Regions from separate parts of the Kribbella sp. NPDC049227 genome, predicted to be linked through region 1. Evidence: riboswitches for the same ligand, from Rfam matches in the RefSeq annotation. Region 1 holds a riboswitch; the other holds the start of a gene.

Evidence for each region. Region 1 has a riboswitch for thiamine pyrophosphate ahead of thiC (phosphomethylpyrimidine synthase ThiC). Riboswitches for the same ligand answer to the same signal wherever they lie in the genome.
Region 2: linked by a shared signal. The riboswitch ahead of thiS (sulfur carrier protein ThiS) and the one ahead of thiC (phosphomethylpyrimidine synthase ThiC) in region 1 are both predicted to bind thiamine pyrophosphate.

The regions. Positions count from the first base shown of each region.
Region 1 covers NZ_JBICST010000008.1:111,980-119,208, forward strand. The annotation lists gene ACGFH6_RS33680 (hypothetical protein) at 1-215, shown strand, start outside; gene ACGFH6_RS33685 (hypothetical protein) at 218-742, opposite strand; gene ACGFH6_RS33690 (lysophospholipid acyltransferase family protein) at 887-1,633, opposite strand; TPP riboswitch at 1,685-1,817, shown strand; gene thiC (phosphomethylpyrimidine synthase ThiC) at 1,808-3,427, shown strand; gene ACGFH6_RS33700 (transposase) at 3,674-4,231, shown strand; gene ACGFH6_RS33705 (hypothetical protein) at 4,228-4,782, shown strand; gene ACGFH6_RS33710 (RDD family protein) at 4,786-5,406, opposite strand; gene ACGFH6_RS33715 (RDD family protein) at 5,489-6,190, opposite strand; gene ACGFH6_RS33720 (DUF2752 domain-containing protein) at 6,296-6,736, shown strand; gene ACGFH6_RS33725 (DUF4190 domain-containing protein) at 6,778-7,229, opposite strand, start outside.
Region 2 covers NZ_JBICST010000009.1:25,835-33,063, reverse strand. The annotation lists gene ACGFH6_RS36655 (DUF6807 family protein) at 9-1,889, shown strand; gene ACGFH6_RS36650 (thiazole synthase) at 1,886-2,662, opposite strand; gene thiS (sulfur carrier protein ThiS) at 2,664-2,870, opposite strand; TPP riboswitch at 2,861-2,977, opposite strand; gene ACGFH6_RS36640 (YceI family protein) at 3,013-3,525, opposite strand; gene ACGFH6_RS36635 (MFS transporter) at 3,571-4,764, opposite strand; gene ACGFH6_RS36630 (DUF5937 family protein) at 4,840-5,796, shown strand; gene ACGFH6_RS36625 (hypothetical protein) at 5,882-6,376, opposite strand; gene ACGFH6_RS36620 (PLP-dependent aminotransferase family protein) at 6,472-7,229, opposite strand, start outside.

The sequences.
Region 1 (7,229 bases):
CCCTCGGTGAGGTGGCCCTGGTCAGCCTGATCTTCGGGGTCGGGGTGGCGGTCGTGTTCGCGCTCGGAGTGGCGGCGATGGCGCGGCGGGCGGTGGCGATCGACGAGAAGAAGCCGCCGTCCATCATCGACACCTCGGTGGCCGGACTCTGCTTCGCCGCGTGCCTGGCGGCCGTGCTCTACGGGCTGTACCTGATCATCCCGCAGTTCCACTGACGTCAGCGGTTCCAGCGCCGTACCGACTTGGCAACGTCCTTGGAGCGGATCGAGCCGAGGTTGTACTCCCACGCGGCGGCCAGCCGGTCGCCAAGCAGCGCCGCGTCCAGGTAGGTCTGCGGGCGGACCGCGACGGCCCAGGTCGCCGCGGCCGCGTGACCCTGCTGGTAGAGCAGGTGGTTCACGGTCGCCTCGATCCGGCTCTGGCCGTCGCCGGTGAGCCCGTTGGCCGACCACTCCTGCAGGATCGTGGTGTCGTCGGCCGTCATCCGGGCCAGGTAGGTGAGCGGACCACGCCAGTACCCCCGGCTGCCGATGCTGTCCAGGCTCTCCAGCGGGAACCAGCCGTTCTGGCAGCGCCTGCCGTTCACAGCGGACTCGACCTCGCGGGCGCGGTCCGCCGGCAGGTCCTGGACGGCCCAGTCGACGAAGTAGACGCCGGCGTCCGGGATGTGCTCCGCGACATGCGGTGCCACCGCGAGCATCCCCGGTTCGAAGAGATGCAGCTCTTCCGGTGAATCGAACACAACCTTCCCCGCCTACCCGAGTACCGCCGCCGACCGGCCGGCGTCACAGGGACCCCCCAGGTTTCCTGCACTGTCAACAAGAGCCTTTCGTACCCTCGGGGTCACCCGGGGGTCAAGGTCTTGTCCGCGTTACTGACGGTGTGCTTACTTGCGGCGGGCCGCCCGCCGGGCGAGCTCCTCCTGGTCCAGGCGTTCCGCTTCCGCGGGTGACGGGGCACCACCGCCGTACGACGCGGGCAGCCACCAGGCGCCGGCCGGCTGCTCGGGGTAGTCGCGGATGGTCCGATCGAGCATCCCGGCCATCGTCGTGCGCAGGTGCGCGGTCGCCTCGGCCGCGTCGTCGTCGGTGTCGACCGTGATCGGCTCGCCGACGGTGATCGCGATCGCGCGGTGCCGGGAGAAGTCGCGCGGATGGTCCTTCGTCAGCATCCGCTGCGTCCCCCACAGGATCAGCGGGATGACCGGTACGCCGGCCTCCGCGGCCATCCGGACCGTGCCGGACTTGAACTCCTTCAGCTCGAACGACCGGCTGATCGTTGCCTCGGGGAACACCCCGACGATCTCGCCGTCGTTCAGGTAGCGGATCGCCTCCCGGTACGACGCCGTACCCGCCGACCGGTCCACCGGGATGTGGTGCATGCCGCGCATCAACGGGCCGGAGTACCGGTTGCGGAACAGCACGTCCTTGGCCATGAAGCGAACCAGCCGCTTGCTCGGCACCGCACCGAACCCGCCCAGGATGAAGTCGACATAGCTGATGTGATTCAGCGCGATCACCGCGCCACCGGTCCGCGGCACGTTCTCCGTCCCGGTCATCCGGATCTTCAGGTCCAGCACCTTGAACGCGGTCTTCGCGAAGCCGATCACGGGCGGGTACACGAGGTCTCGCATCCCCCGACGCTACCGGCCCGGTCAAGACGACGGGTTAGAGTAACCGTGACAATTGGAGATCGCGGGAGCTCGCACCGTAGCGGGCTGAGAGGGCGGCTGGCAGGAGAACGACACCTGTCCGGCGCCGCCGACCGCCGAACCTGTCCGGGTAATTCCGGCGTAGGGAGCAGCACAGTGACTGTCAGCACGATTCGGCCCACTGTCACCACCGGCCCCATTTCGGGCTCGGAGAAGATTTATCGCGGCGAGCTGGAGGTTCCGGCCCGCCGCGTCCACCTCACCAACGGCGAACACTTCGACCTGTACGACACGTCCGGTCCGTACACGGACGCGTCGGCGCGGATCGACGTACAAGCCGGTCTGCCCGCGCTTCGGCGGGACTGGATCGCCGGGCGCGCGCCGCTGACCCAGTTGGCGCATGCGCGAGCCGGCACCATCACCGAGGAGATGGAGTACGTCGCCCTGCGGGAGGGCATGGACCCGGAGTTCGTCCGGTCCGAGGTCGCGCGCGGCCGGGCCGTGATCCCGGCGAACCGGCGGCACCCGGAGAGCGAGCCGATGATCATCGGGAAGAAGTTCCTGGTGAAGGTGAACGCGAACATCGGCAACTCGGCGGTGACCAGTTCGGTCGAGGAGGAAGTGGAGAAGCTGGTCTGGGCCACCCGGTGGGGCGCGGACACGGTGATGGACCTGTCCACCGGCAAGAACATCCACGAGACGCGGGAGTGGATCCTGCGCAACTCGCCGGTGCCGATCGGGACCGTGCCGCTGTACCAGGCGCTGGAGAAGGTGAAGGGCGATCCGGCCGACTTGTCGTGGGAGGTGTACCGCGACACGGTGATCGAGCAGTGCGAGCAGGGCGTCGACTACATGACCGTGCACGCGGGCGTCCTGCTGCGGTACGTCCCGCTGACCGCGCGGCGGGTCACCGGGATCGTGTCGCGAGGCGGGTCGATCATGGCCGCCTGGTGCCTCGCGCATCACCAGGAGTCCTTCCTGTACACGCATTTCGCCGAGCTGTGCGACATCCTGCGCGAGTACGACGTCACGTTCTCACTCGGCGACGGTCTCCGACCGGGATGTATCGCGGATGCCAACGACGCGGCCCAGTTCGCCGAGCTGCGGACCCTGGGCGAGCTGACGAAGATCGCCTGGGAGCACGACGTCCAGGTGATGATCGAGGGTCCGGGGCACGTGCCGATGGACAAGATCGCCGAGAACGTCCGGCTCGAGGAGGAGCTGTGCGGCGAGGCGCCGTTCTACACATTGGGGCCGTTGGCAACTGATGTGGCTCCGGCGTACGACCACATCACCAGCGCGATCGGCGCGGCCCAGATCGGCTGGCTGGGTACGGCGATGCTTTGCTACGTCACGCCCAAGGAACACCTCGGCCTGCCGGATCGCGACGACGTGAAGACCGGCGTGATCACGTACAAGATCGCTGCCCACGCGGCGGATCTGGCCAAGGGACACCCGGGGGCGCAGGCCTGGGACGACACGTTGTCGAAGGCAAGGTTCGAGTTCCGCTGGGAGGACCAGTTCAACCTCTCGCTGGATCCTGACACCGCGCGGTCCTTCCACGACGAGACCCTGCCGGCCGAGCCTGCCAAGACCGCGCACTTCTGCTCGATGTGCGGCCCGAAGTTCTGCTCGATGCGGATCACCGCCGACATCCGCGCGTACGCCGAGGAACGCGGCCTGACCTCCACCGAGGCGATCGAGGCCGGCTTCGCCGAGATGTCGGAGACCTTCAAGGCCCACGACAAGAAGCTGTACCTGCCGCTCGCCGAGTGAGCGTCCTGTTTCCCGCTGACTCTCGGTGAGATCCGGGGGGCGAGTCGAGATGCCTCGGCCCCCGGATCCAGCGGAGAATTAGGGGACCGGCGGTTCTGCGAGGCGATCACGAGGAGTGATCGGATGAACCGATTCAGGTTTTTTCCTTCACTCTACGTGAATAAGACTGTAGCCTTAACAGCGTCGGGAAGGAGGTGCAGCACAGTGGTCTTCGTTCTCACGGTAGATCAGCGGGGCAGCCGAAGCATGACCGATCTCGTACCCGAGCTACTGAACATCCTGAACCGCCGGCCGCGGCGGACCGGATTGCTCCGCAAGTTCGAGCGGACGGCCGGCGACGAGGTGCAGGGCGTGCTGTCCGAAGCGCGCGCCACGATCGACGTGATCGTCCAGCTGCTGCGCGCCGACACCTGGTACATCGGGCTCGGAGTCGGTGCGGTCGCACAGCCTCTGCCGCGCAGTACGCGGGCTGGCAGCGGGGACGCGTTCGTGTTCGCGCGGGAGGCGGTGAACCGGGCCAAGTCGAGCCCGCACCACGTCAACGTGGTCGGCTCCGACGCGCACTGTGCCGAGCAGGTCGAGACGGTGCTGTGGCTGATGGCTTCGGTGCTGCGGCGGCGGAGCGACCGCGGGTGGGCTGTCGCCGACCTGCTGGCCGAAGGGCTCACCCGGCGCGAGATCGGCGTGAAGCTCGGCATCAGTCAGTCCGCGGTGACACAGCGGGCCCAGGCAGCCGGATTCGCCGAGGAACAACGTGGACGAGTGCTGGCGGCCGAGCTACTCGACGCCGGAGCCACCGCGTGACGGCACTCATCCTGTCGTTCACGGCCGTCGGCCTGATCCTCGCCGTGCTGGCGTGGGTCCCCAAGGCCGGGTCGACTCTCGAGATCGTGCTCAGTGGCGTGATGCTTGCCTGCCTGATCACCGTCGGCGTCCTGCTGCTGGCCGGTGACGGTGTCGAGGGCTGGCGCGAGCGCTGGTGGAACGTGCTGCTCCTGCTGGCCGGCGGGCTGGCGGTGACCGGTGGCGGCCCACTGACGACCTCTGTGCTGGCTCTCGTCGACCGGGGCAACACGAGAGCGCAGTCGACGCAGAAGGCCGGTGAGGTGCTGCGCGGCGGCGCTCTGATCGGTTCGCTCGAGCGCCTGGCCATCTACGCGGCGCTGGTGGCCGGCTGGCCCGAGGGACTGGCGATCGTGCTGGCCATCAAGGGCCTGGCTCGCTATCCGGAGCTGCGCAGTCCCGACCAGCCGGCTTCGGTCACGCCCCAGGCGGTCGCCGAGCGGTTCATCATCGGCACGTTCACCAGTGTGCTGTGGGCAGTGACCTGCGCCGGCTTCCTGCTGTCGCGCTGACCCTCAGTCCCTGACGACGTACGTCGACATGACCTTGTCGTGCCAGGTCTGCTTCTGGTCGTCCCACAGCGGCCACAGCAGGTTCAGGAAGCAGGCGTTGTTGAACAGCCCGCTGAGGAACTCGCGCAGGAACGACTTGCCGGCGCCCACCGGCTGGAAGTACACGGAGTCGACCAGCCGCAGGTTCAGCGCGCTCTTGCCGACGCTGCGCCCGGTCCTGCCCTGGCGGAAGACCCGGTTCCACAGGGTCAGGCCGATGCTCGCGGCGATGCCGAGCACGAAGAGGATGATCGCGTAGGCCTGCGGGCCGTCATCGGGATAGGTGTTGTTCTCGCGGGTCGCGATGTTCGCGATGAGTACGCCGTACCCGATCAGGATCGGCACGGAGCTGATCAGGGAGTCGATGAGGAAGGCGCCGGCCCGCGGGCCCCACTCGGCCAGCGGGACCTGGGGTCCGTAGCCGTAGCCGTACTGCGGCTGCCCGTACGGCGGCGGCATCTGCCCATACGCGTAGGGCGGTTGACCGTACTGCTGCTGACCGTACGGGCTGTAGCCCTGCTGCTGGTGACCACCCTGGTAGGGCCGGCCGTCCTGCCCGTACGGCGGTGGCGTCGGTGTACTCACCGCGGCATCGTATTGCCCCGCGCCGGGAACGCCGAACGCCGCGGCCTGAACAGGCCACGGCGTCCGGACGAATGCTGAAACGTCAGAGCTTGATGACGTACGTGTTGTTGATCTTGTCCGCGAACGTCTGCCGCTTCTCGTCCCACAGCGGCCACAGGTAGCCGATGTAGCAGGCCATGCCGTCCAGGATGTGGGTGAGCTGGCGCAGGAACGCCTTGCCCGGACCGACCGGCTGGCCGCTCATCCCGTCGATCAGCTTGAGACCCAGCGCCGACTTGCCGAGGGTCTGCCCGGTGGTGCCCTGGCGGAACACGATGTTCCAGATCCCCAGGCCGATGCCGACCAGGTAGAACAGCAGCGCCAGGATGGCCATCGCCGAGTTGTTGCCGCTCGCAAGCGCCGCGCCGATGCCGTACGGCACGCCGATGATCAGGACGTCGACCAGCCAGCCGCCGACCCGGTTCGGCCAGGCCGCCAGGTTGCTGGGTACGCCGTACGCGCCCGGCTGACCGTACTGCTGCGGGTAGCCCGGCTGACCGCCGTACTGCGGGTAACCCGGCTGCTGCCCGTACTGCTGAGGCTGCTGACCATACTGGCCGGGCTGCTGACCGTACTGCCCGGGCTGTTGCCCGTAGCCCGGCTGCTGGCCGCCATAGCTGGGCTGCTGCTGCCCGTACTGGCCCGGCTGCTGCCCGGGCTGCCCGTACTGGCCTGGCTGGCCGTACTGACCCGGCTGCTGGGAGTCCTGCGGGCCGTAACCCGGCGGTGGCGTCGGATTGCTCACGACGATCCCTTCTAGTGAATACAGATGAGGAGTGAGTTGCAGGCTAACGGTCCGACGGCTCAGCTCCGGCTACGGATCCCACGAGATGAGAGTTACCGTTGTCCGGTGAGTCTTTCGCTGAGCGTCGTACTCCGGCCGACCGGTCCGGTCCGCCCGCTGGACCGTCGAGCGCTCGGCGCGGCGGCCGTCGGAGTCGGCGGGTTCGCCCTCGCGGCCGTGTACCAGTTGTCCGGCCAGCGGATCGGCATACCCTGCATCCTGCACGCGACCACGGGCCTGAACTGCCCGTTCTGCGGCGCGACCCGGATGGCGGCCGCCTTGCTGCGTGGGGATCTGGACGCGGCCTGGCACTTCAACCCGGTGGTGCTGGTGATCGGCCCGCTCATCGGTGTTGCCATCGGCTACCAAATGCTTGCCTGGGCACTCGAATCCCTGCGGCTGATCCGCCTGCCCCGGCTGACGGTCAGCCCGCGCACCTTCGGCCGGCTGACCAAGGCACTGGCCGTGATCCTGATCGTGTACGGCGTCGCCCGCAACCTGAACTGAGACGTCGCGGGCGGACCACCGCCGCCGCCCGCGACGAGCCGTCAGTTGTACTGCGTGATGGTGTAGATCGTCGAGAGCACGATCGAGACGATGCCGCCGATCCAGGCGACCTTCGCCAGCGTGTCCGGCTTGCCCTGCTCACGGAATTTGCCCTGGGCAACCAGACCGAGGACGACCGAGGCGATACCGCAGCAGAACCAGCAGACGATGCCGATGATCGACAGCACCTGCGGGGTGTTGTTCTGCGGCGCGGCCGGAGCGCCGTAGCCGTAGGCCCCGCCCGGGTACTGCCCGTACTGGCCCGGCTGACCGGGCTGCTGACCGTACTGCCCGTACTGGCCCGGCTGCTGCTGACCATATTGGCCGGGCTGTTGGCCGTACTGGCCCGGCTGCTGTTGCCCGTACTGACCAGGTTGCTGGCCGTACTGCCCGGGCTGCCCGAATTGCCCTGGCTGTTGGCCGTACTGGCCCGGCTGCTGCTGACCGTATTGAC
Region 2 (7,229 bases), on a different contig from region 1:
GACGGCGCATGGGCAGGACACCGAAGGACTCGATCACGATCGCCGATGTCGCGCGGGCGGCGGAGGTGTCCCGGGCGACCGTCTCGCGGGTGATGAACGGGCGCCTGACCGTCGCTCCGGACATCGCCGAACGCGTTCGCGCCGCCGCCGACCGGTTGAACTACCGGCCCAGCGATCTGGCCCGCAGCCTGTCGCTCGGTCGCACCGACATGGTCGCGCTGGTCGTCCCCGATCTGGCCAACCCGCTGTTCCAGCAGGTCCTGCGCGGCATCACGAACGCCTCGGCCGCGGCCGGCTACCGGGTGCTGGTCGCCGAGACCGACGAGGACCCGGCCGCCGAGGCGGGGATCGCCCTGGCGGCGCGTCGACGCTGCGACGCGTTGATCATGGTGTCGCCGCGCCTCGACGAGGAGAGCCTGCTCGAACTGCTGCCGCAGGTCCAGCCGGTGATCCTGGTCAACCGGCCAGGCCCGGCGGAGGTCGCCAGCGTCGCGGTCGACTACGGCCGCGCGGTGCGGATCGTGGTGAACCACCTGGTCGGTCTCGGGCACCGCCGGCTCGCGTTCCTGGCCGGTCCGCCGGCCAGTTCGTCCAACCAGGCCCGGCTGCGGTCGCTGGACATCGCGCAGCGGGAGATCCCGGATCTCGAGATCGTCCGGCTGGACTGCGGCTGGTCGATCGAGGACGGGTACGCCGCGGTCGAGCGGGTGCTGGAGTCGCGCGCGACGGCCGTTGTCGCGTTCAACGATCTGGTCGCGTTCGGGTTGCTTGCCCGGCTCAACGAAGTGGGCGTCGCCGTACCGGCCGATGTGTCGGTCGCCGGGATGGACGACATCGGGTTGTCGCGGTTCGCCGTCCCTTCGCTGACGACGGTGCGGGTCCCGCAGCAGGAGCTGGGGGAGCTGGCCTGGCGTCGGTTGTACGCCGCGATCTCCGGTGTGGATGCCGAGGTGGACGGCGTACCGGACCTTCGGCTGGCGGTGCGGGCGAGCACGGGGCCGGTGCCGCAGGCAACGCAGCTGACCGGGGACGCTCCGGGTGAGAGGGTCGGGTGGCAGCAGCAAGGGGACAGGTTCGTGCTCGGCGGTGATTCCGTGCCGCTCGCGCACTACGAGTTCGGGCGGCGAATGCCGCAGGTGCATTCGCCTCGGCCGTACCTGCACCCCGTGCGGACGCTCGGCGGTCACCCGCTCACCGAGGTCAGCCCGGTCGATCACCGGCACCACTACGGCGTCTCGCTGGCCGTTGCCGGAGTCAACGGTACGTCGCACTGGGGCGGACGAACCTTCCTCCCGGACCGCGGACCGACGCTGCTCCCGAACCACGGTCAGCAACGCAGCCGCGGCGTCGCCGTCGACGGCAACGCCCTGACCGACGAGGTCACCTGGTACGACGAACAGGGCCGCCCGCAACTCGCGGAGCGCAGGCTCCTCCGCGGAGCACTGGCCGAGGGCGGCTGGCGGCTCGACTGGGAGAGCGTCTTCACCGCCCGCTACGGCCCGGTCCGCATCGACAGCCCGGCCACCACCGGCCGCGCCGGCGCCGGGTACGGCGGCATCTTCTGGCGTCTTCCAACGGTCGAAACCACAACCGTCCTCAGCGATTCCGGCGAGGGGACCGACGCCGCCTACGGATCGACCAGCCGCTGGCTGGCCTTCATCCAGCAACGCGCCGACGCGTTCACCACACTGCTTCTGTTCCAGCCCGGTGACGTTCGCCCGTGGTTCCTCCGCTCCAAGGATTACGTCGGTGCCGGTCCTGCCCTGGCCTGGGACGGTCCCCTGGACCTGCAGCCAGAGCAGGCGGTCTCGTTCTCCCTGAGTGCACTGCTCCTCGACCACCCGGTGGACCTGTCCCAAGCACGCACCCTGATGGGACGCCTGCTCTAGGAGAGGGACGCGATACCCGTCACTGGGGAGGATGCGAGGGCGGAGTGCCAGCGGCGCGGGACCCGGCCGGCCAGGCGGGCGGCGCGGCCGGCGGCGACCGCGTCGCGCATCGCGCCCGCCATCAGGGCAGGCTTCTCCGCGCGCGTGACCGGGGTGGCGAGCATGACCGCGTCACACCCGAGCTCCATGGCCAGCGCCGCGTCGCTCGCCGTACCGATTCCGGCGTCGACGATCACCGGGACGTTCGCGGCCTCGGCGATCAGCGCGAGGTTGTGTGGGTTGCGGATCCCGAGCGCGGAACCGATGGGTGCCGCCAACGGCATCACCGCCGCACATCCCGCCTGCTCGAGGCGGCGGGCGAGGATCGGGTCGTCGTTCGTGTACGGGAGCACGATGAAACCGTCGGCCACCAAGGTGTCCACGGCATCCAGCAACTCGACCGGGTCCGGCATCAGCAAGTGGTCGTCGGCAACGACCTCGACCTTGATCAGGTCGGTCCGCAAGGCCTCCCGGGCCATCCGCGCCGTGAGCACCGCCTCCGCGGCGGTGTGGCAGCCGGCCGTGTTCGGCAGCACCTCGATACCGTGCTTCGCCAGTACGTCGAGGACCGAGCCCTCGTGGCCGGTGCCGAGCCGGCGCATCGCGACCGTGGTCAGTTGGGTGCCGGAGGCAAGCAATGCCTCCTCCATCACTTCCAGGTTGGCCGAACCGCCCGTGCCCATGATGAGACGCGAGGTGTACGCCCGCCCGCCGAGCTCCAGTGGGTCGTCCATGTCAGCCTCCCTGGACCGCGCTGACGATCTCGACCCGGTCGCCCGGCTTGAGCGTGGTACCGGCCCACTCGCTGCGCGTGAGCACGGTCTGGTTGACCGCGACCGCGATCCCGGTGGTGCGGTCGGAGTACTCCTGGATCAGGTCGGCAACGGACTTCCCCGGTGCGACCGTGGTCTCTGTACCGTTCACCCAGACGGATTCCTGCATCGCTTCCTCCCTACGCCGGAATTACCCGATTCAGGTTCAGCGGTCGGCGACGCCGTACACAGTCGCCCTCTCAGCCCGCTCCGGTGCGAGCTCCCGCGGCAGTTCGACACTAACCACCAAAGGCGATCGAGACAACCCAGGGTCAGGAGATGCGGGTCGCCCTCAGGTCGAGGTGGAGGTCCAGTTTCTGGGCGACCATGAGGTTGGTGGCCGCGTTCCAGTTGACCGACCAGCGTTTGCGCAGCAGTGGAAGGGATCCGGTGAAGGCGACGCCGTCGTCGGTGCCGGTCAGCTCCAGCGGTACGACGACCGGCCGGGTGGCGCCACGGATCGTGAGATTCCCCGTCACCGTGAACGTCGTCACACCCGTCCGGCTCACCTTCGTGGACCTGAACTTGATCGACGGAAACGTCTCCGCGTCGAGGAAATGCTCACGCAACGCGGCATCCCGCCGCCGGTCGCCGGTCTGGATGCTGTCCGCCTGAATCGTCAGATCCGCCGTGGACCGCCCCGGATCCTCCCCATCCAGGCGAAGTACCCCACTGAACACCTCGAACTGCCCAGGAACCCGGGGCCCGACCGTATGCCGCGCCGTGAACCCCAACCTCGACCGCGCCGCATCCACCGCGTAGTCCCCGGTCAATTCCCTCAACATCGTCGTCGTAGTCATACAGGTACGACGAGACCGCCATCCGAACTGTCAGGCTTCAGGACCAGGCTTCAGGACCAGGCGGAGAAGGGCGAGGCTTGCGAGTGCGGCGACGAAGGCCGGGACCGCCCACCAGCCGAGGGCGTGGTAGAGGCGTACGGCGGTCCAGGAGCCGAGGCTGCCGGCGGAGTAGGCGCAGACCATGTACGCCGTGTTCATCGCGCTGCGCCGGCCGGGGTCGAGTTGGTACATCCGGGTGACGTTCGCGACCATCCCCGACTGCATCGACACATCGAGGACGAGTACGCCGGCCACGAGGAGCGTGAGTCCCAGCGCACCACCGGCGTACGCACCCAGCATGAGTGCGGCGGCGAGAACTGTTCCGACCAGGATCCAGGCCGTCACGGCGTCCGGCGTACGGCGATCGACGATGCGACCGGTCCACGGGACGACGGCCATGGTGGCGATCGCGACCAGACTGATCCAGCCGAGCGCGCCGGCTCCGAGGCCGAACGAATCCTGCAGGACGAGGACCAGGGTCGCCCAGGTGCCGGTGAAGCCCGCGAACGTGCAGGCCTGGTAGAACGCCGATCGACGCAGCCCGCTGCGCAATCTCAGTTGGTCGAAGGGCCGGCGCAGGTACTGCGGGAACTCCGCCGGCTCGACGTACACCGGCACGGGCAGCCGGGTCCACGCGACCGCGGCGCACACCAGCGCCAGTACGGCGGCACCCAGGTAGGCGTACCGCCAGGAGTACTCCTCGCCCAGGAACCCGGCGATCGCGCGCGACAGGATCATCCCGGGGATGCCCACGCTGAGCAGGATGCTGTTGATGCTGCCCAATCGCCGCGACCCGGTCATTCCCGCGACGTACGGACCGATGACCGGCGATGCCACCGTCGCACAGCCCATCAGGAACGACGCGATCACCAGGACCGGCAACGACGGTGCCGCCGCGGCTGCGAGCGCAAAGACCGCGACACCGGCGAACAAGATGGTCAGCAGCCGTCGCTGCGCCCCGGTGTCACCCAGCGGTACGACGGTCAGGATGCCAACGGCGTACCCGGCCTGCGGCGCGGTCACGACCAGCGCCGCGTCCGACAGCGGTACGTGCAGCGACGCCGCGACGGATGGCAGCAGCGCCTGCGGGAAGTAGACAGTCCCGACGCCGACAGCCGAACACACGGCCAGTACGCCGAGCAACGTCGTACGCGGTCGTGCGTCGACGGCAACCTCGGTACTCATGCCCCGACTGTTGCCGGGCATCACGGCGACCTGAGAACGATTTAGGATCGGGCTACATCAACTAAGGGGACAGACGTGCTCACCTATGAGCTGACCTCGCGGGACCTCGAGGACGTCCGGTTCGCGATCTCACCGGCGGCCGAGACCGTGCTGTCGCTGCGGGCGCTGCAGGACCCCGGCCGGTTCCCGCTGCAGTTGCCGTGGGTGCGGGCGGTCCAGCCGTTGCTCGAAACGCTCGACTGGGACGTGCTGCGCTGGCTGGTCAACCACAGGATGGGGAGCCCGGACTTCCTCACGCCGCGTCCGACCTCGCCTCTGACGCAGATCAAGGAAGAGCTCGACGTCATCGGCGCGGTCGACCTGGAGACGTTCGAGCGGCAGTTGATCGCGGTGAACGGTGAGCTTCCCGCTGCGCTGGCCGGACCGGATGGGGTGGCGAAGGTGGTTGATGCGCTGCGCGAGTACTGGCAGACGGTGATCGCGCCGTACTGGAACCGGATGCGTACGCTCCTGTCCGCCGACATCAGCTACCGCGGCCATGTCGTCACCCAGCGAGGAACGGGCGCGATGCTGAACGAACTCGGGCCGGCCATCAGCTACCGCGACGGCCTGCTCCGGGTCGACCGCGTGAGCGACCCCAGCCGGACCGAGAGCGTCGCCGGCCGCGGCCTCGTACTCCAGCCGACCCTCTTCGGCCCGCACGCCGTCATCCCGTTCGACATCGGCGCCGAACCGCTCCTCGGCTACCCGCCCCGCGGCCAGGCCAACCTCTGGTCCGTCGTCGACCCACCGTCACGGCGCGACCTGGCCCAACTCATCGGCACCGCCCGAGCCCGCATCCTCGAACTCCTCACCCACCCCCGCACCACCACCGACGTCGCCGCCGAACTCAAGGTCACCCCCTCCGCCGTCAGCCAGCAGCTCCAACTCCTCCGCCGTACCGGCCTGGTAGAACCCCAACGCACCGGCAAACAGGTCCTCTACAAACCCACCCAACTAGCCGCGCTCCTCACGGGCACCGAGCCCGACTGACCGGAGCGCGGCTGGATGGCGGGTTGTGTGCCGGCTGGCGGGCTGTTGCGCGCCAGCGGTGAAACAACCCGCCACTGGGGCCCGGCTAGCGCTTCGAGCGGCAGACCTCGCCCTTGATCTGGGTGACGAAGTGGTCCACCTCCCAGTGCTGGCCGAGGTAGGCGTAGCCGGTCGCGCCTTCGTAGCGCCCGGTGCCGCCGGTGAACTGCTGGGTGCCGCCGGCGTGACCGGATCCTGTGGTCGTGTTGACGTTCCCGATGCTCGTCTCGAGTGCGGTGAGCGTCGCCCCGTCCTCGAAGGTGTAGGTGAGCGCGCCGGTGACCGGCCGCTGGTCGGGTGCCGTCGCCGGCGGCTCGCCGCGCGAGCCGAGGATGAACACGGTCGTCCCGTCGAAGCCGTGCTTGCCGCGGACGAAGCCGGCCACGCACACCTGGGTCGGTGGCGGGCACCCCACGTCGACGACCTTGTCGTAGATCGTCGCTTCGACCTGCTCGCAGCGGGGGGACGCGTTGGCCAGGGATGTGCCGGCGATGACGCCGGCACAGGCGATGGCGATTGCGGCGATGCGCAGGGATCTCATCAGGCCTCCTGTGATGGATGTCCGCGGCAGCCTAGGAACGGTGCCGGTCCGGTGGCGGGGCCGATTCGAGCTGTTCTGCGCCAGTCCAATCTCGATCAGATAACGCGGCGCAGCGCGGCCAGCGCCTCCGGGATCAGGTCGGCCGGGACAGCGCCGTACCCGAAGACGAAACCGTTCGGTCCGGGACGATCGATGCCCCACCGCGAGATCGTCCCGAGGTTCACTCCCGCGGTGAGGGCGCGTGCGGCGAGCACGGTGTCACTCGGTTGCCCGGAGGTCAGCAATGCGGCCATGTGCGTCCCGCCGCTGGACTCGATCGGCTCGAGGACATCGGCGAAGTCCGCACGCAGAGTTCCGGTCAGCAGGTCGTGAAGTCGTTCGTACGAGCGCCGCATCCGCCGGATGTAGCGGGCCAGGTCGCCCTCCTCGATGAAGGCTGCGAGGGCGGCCTGCACGTGGCCGGCGGTGCCGTAGTCGGCGACGAACTTCGCGCGGCGGGCAGCTTCACCCAGCGTTGCCGGTACGCCCAGGAACCCGACCCGGAGTGCCGGCAACAGTGTCTTAGAGAAGGAACCGACGTACAGGACTCGACCCTCCTCGTCGGTTGCCTGCAGGGGAGTGAGCGGACGTCCAGTGAAGCGGAACTCCGAGTCGTAGTCGTCCTCGACGATCGCCGCGTCGTGCTCGGCAGCCCACGCGAGCAGCGCAGTACGGCGTGACTCGGACAGCGGCATACCGAGCGGAAACTGGTGCGACGGCGTCACGTACACCAACCGTGTCTCGGCCGGAAGCCGATCGACAACCAGCCCCTCGCCGTCGACGGGCACCCCGACGACGCGGGCTCCATGCGCGA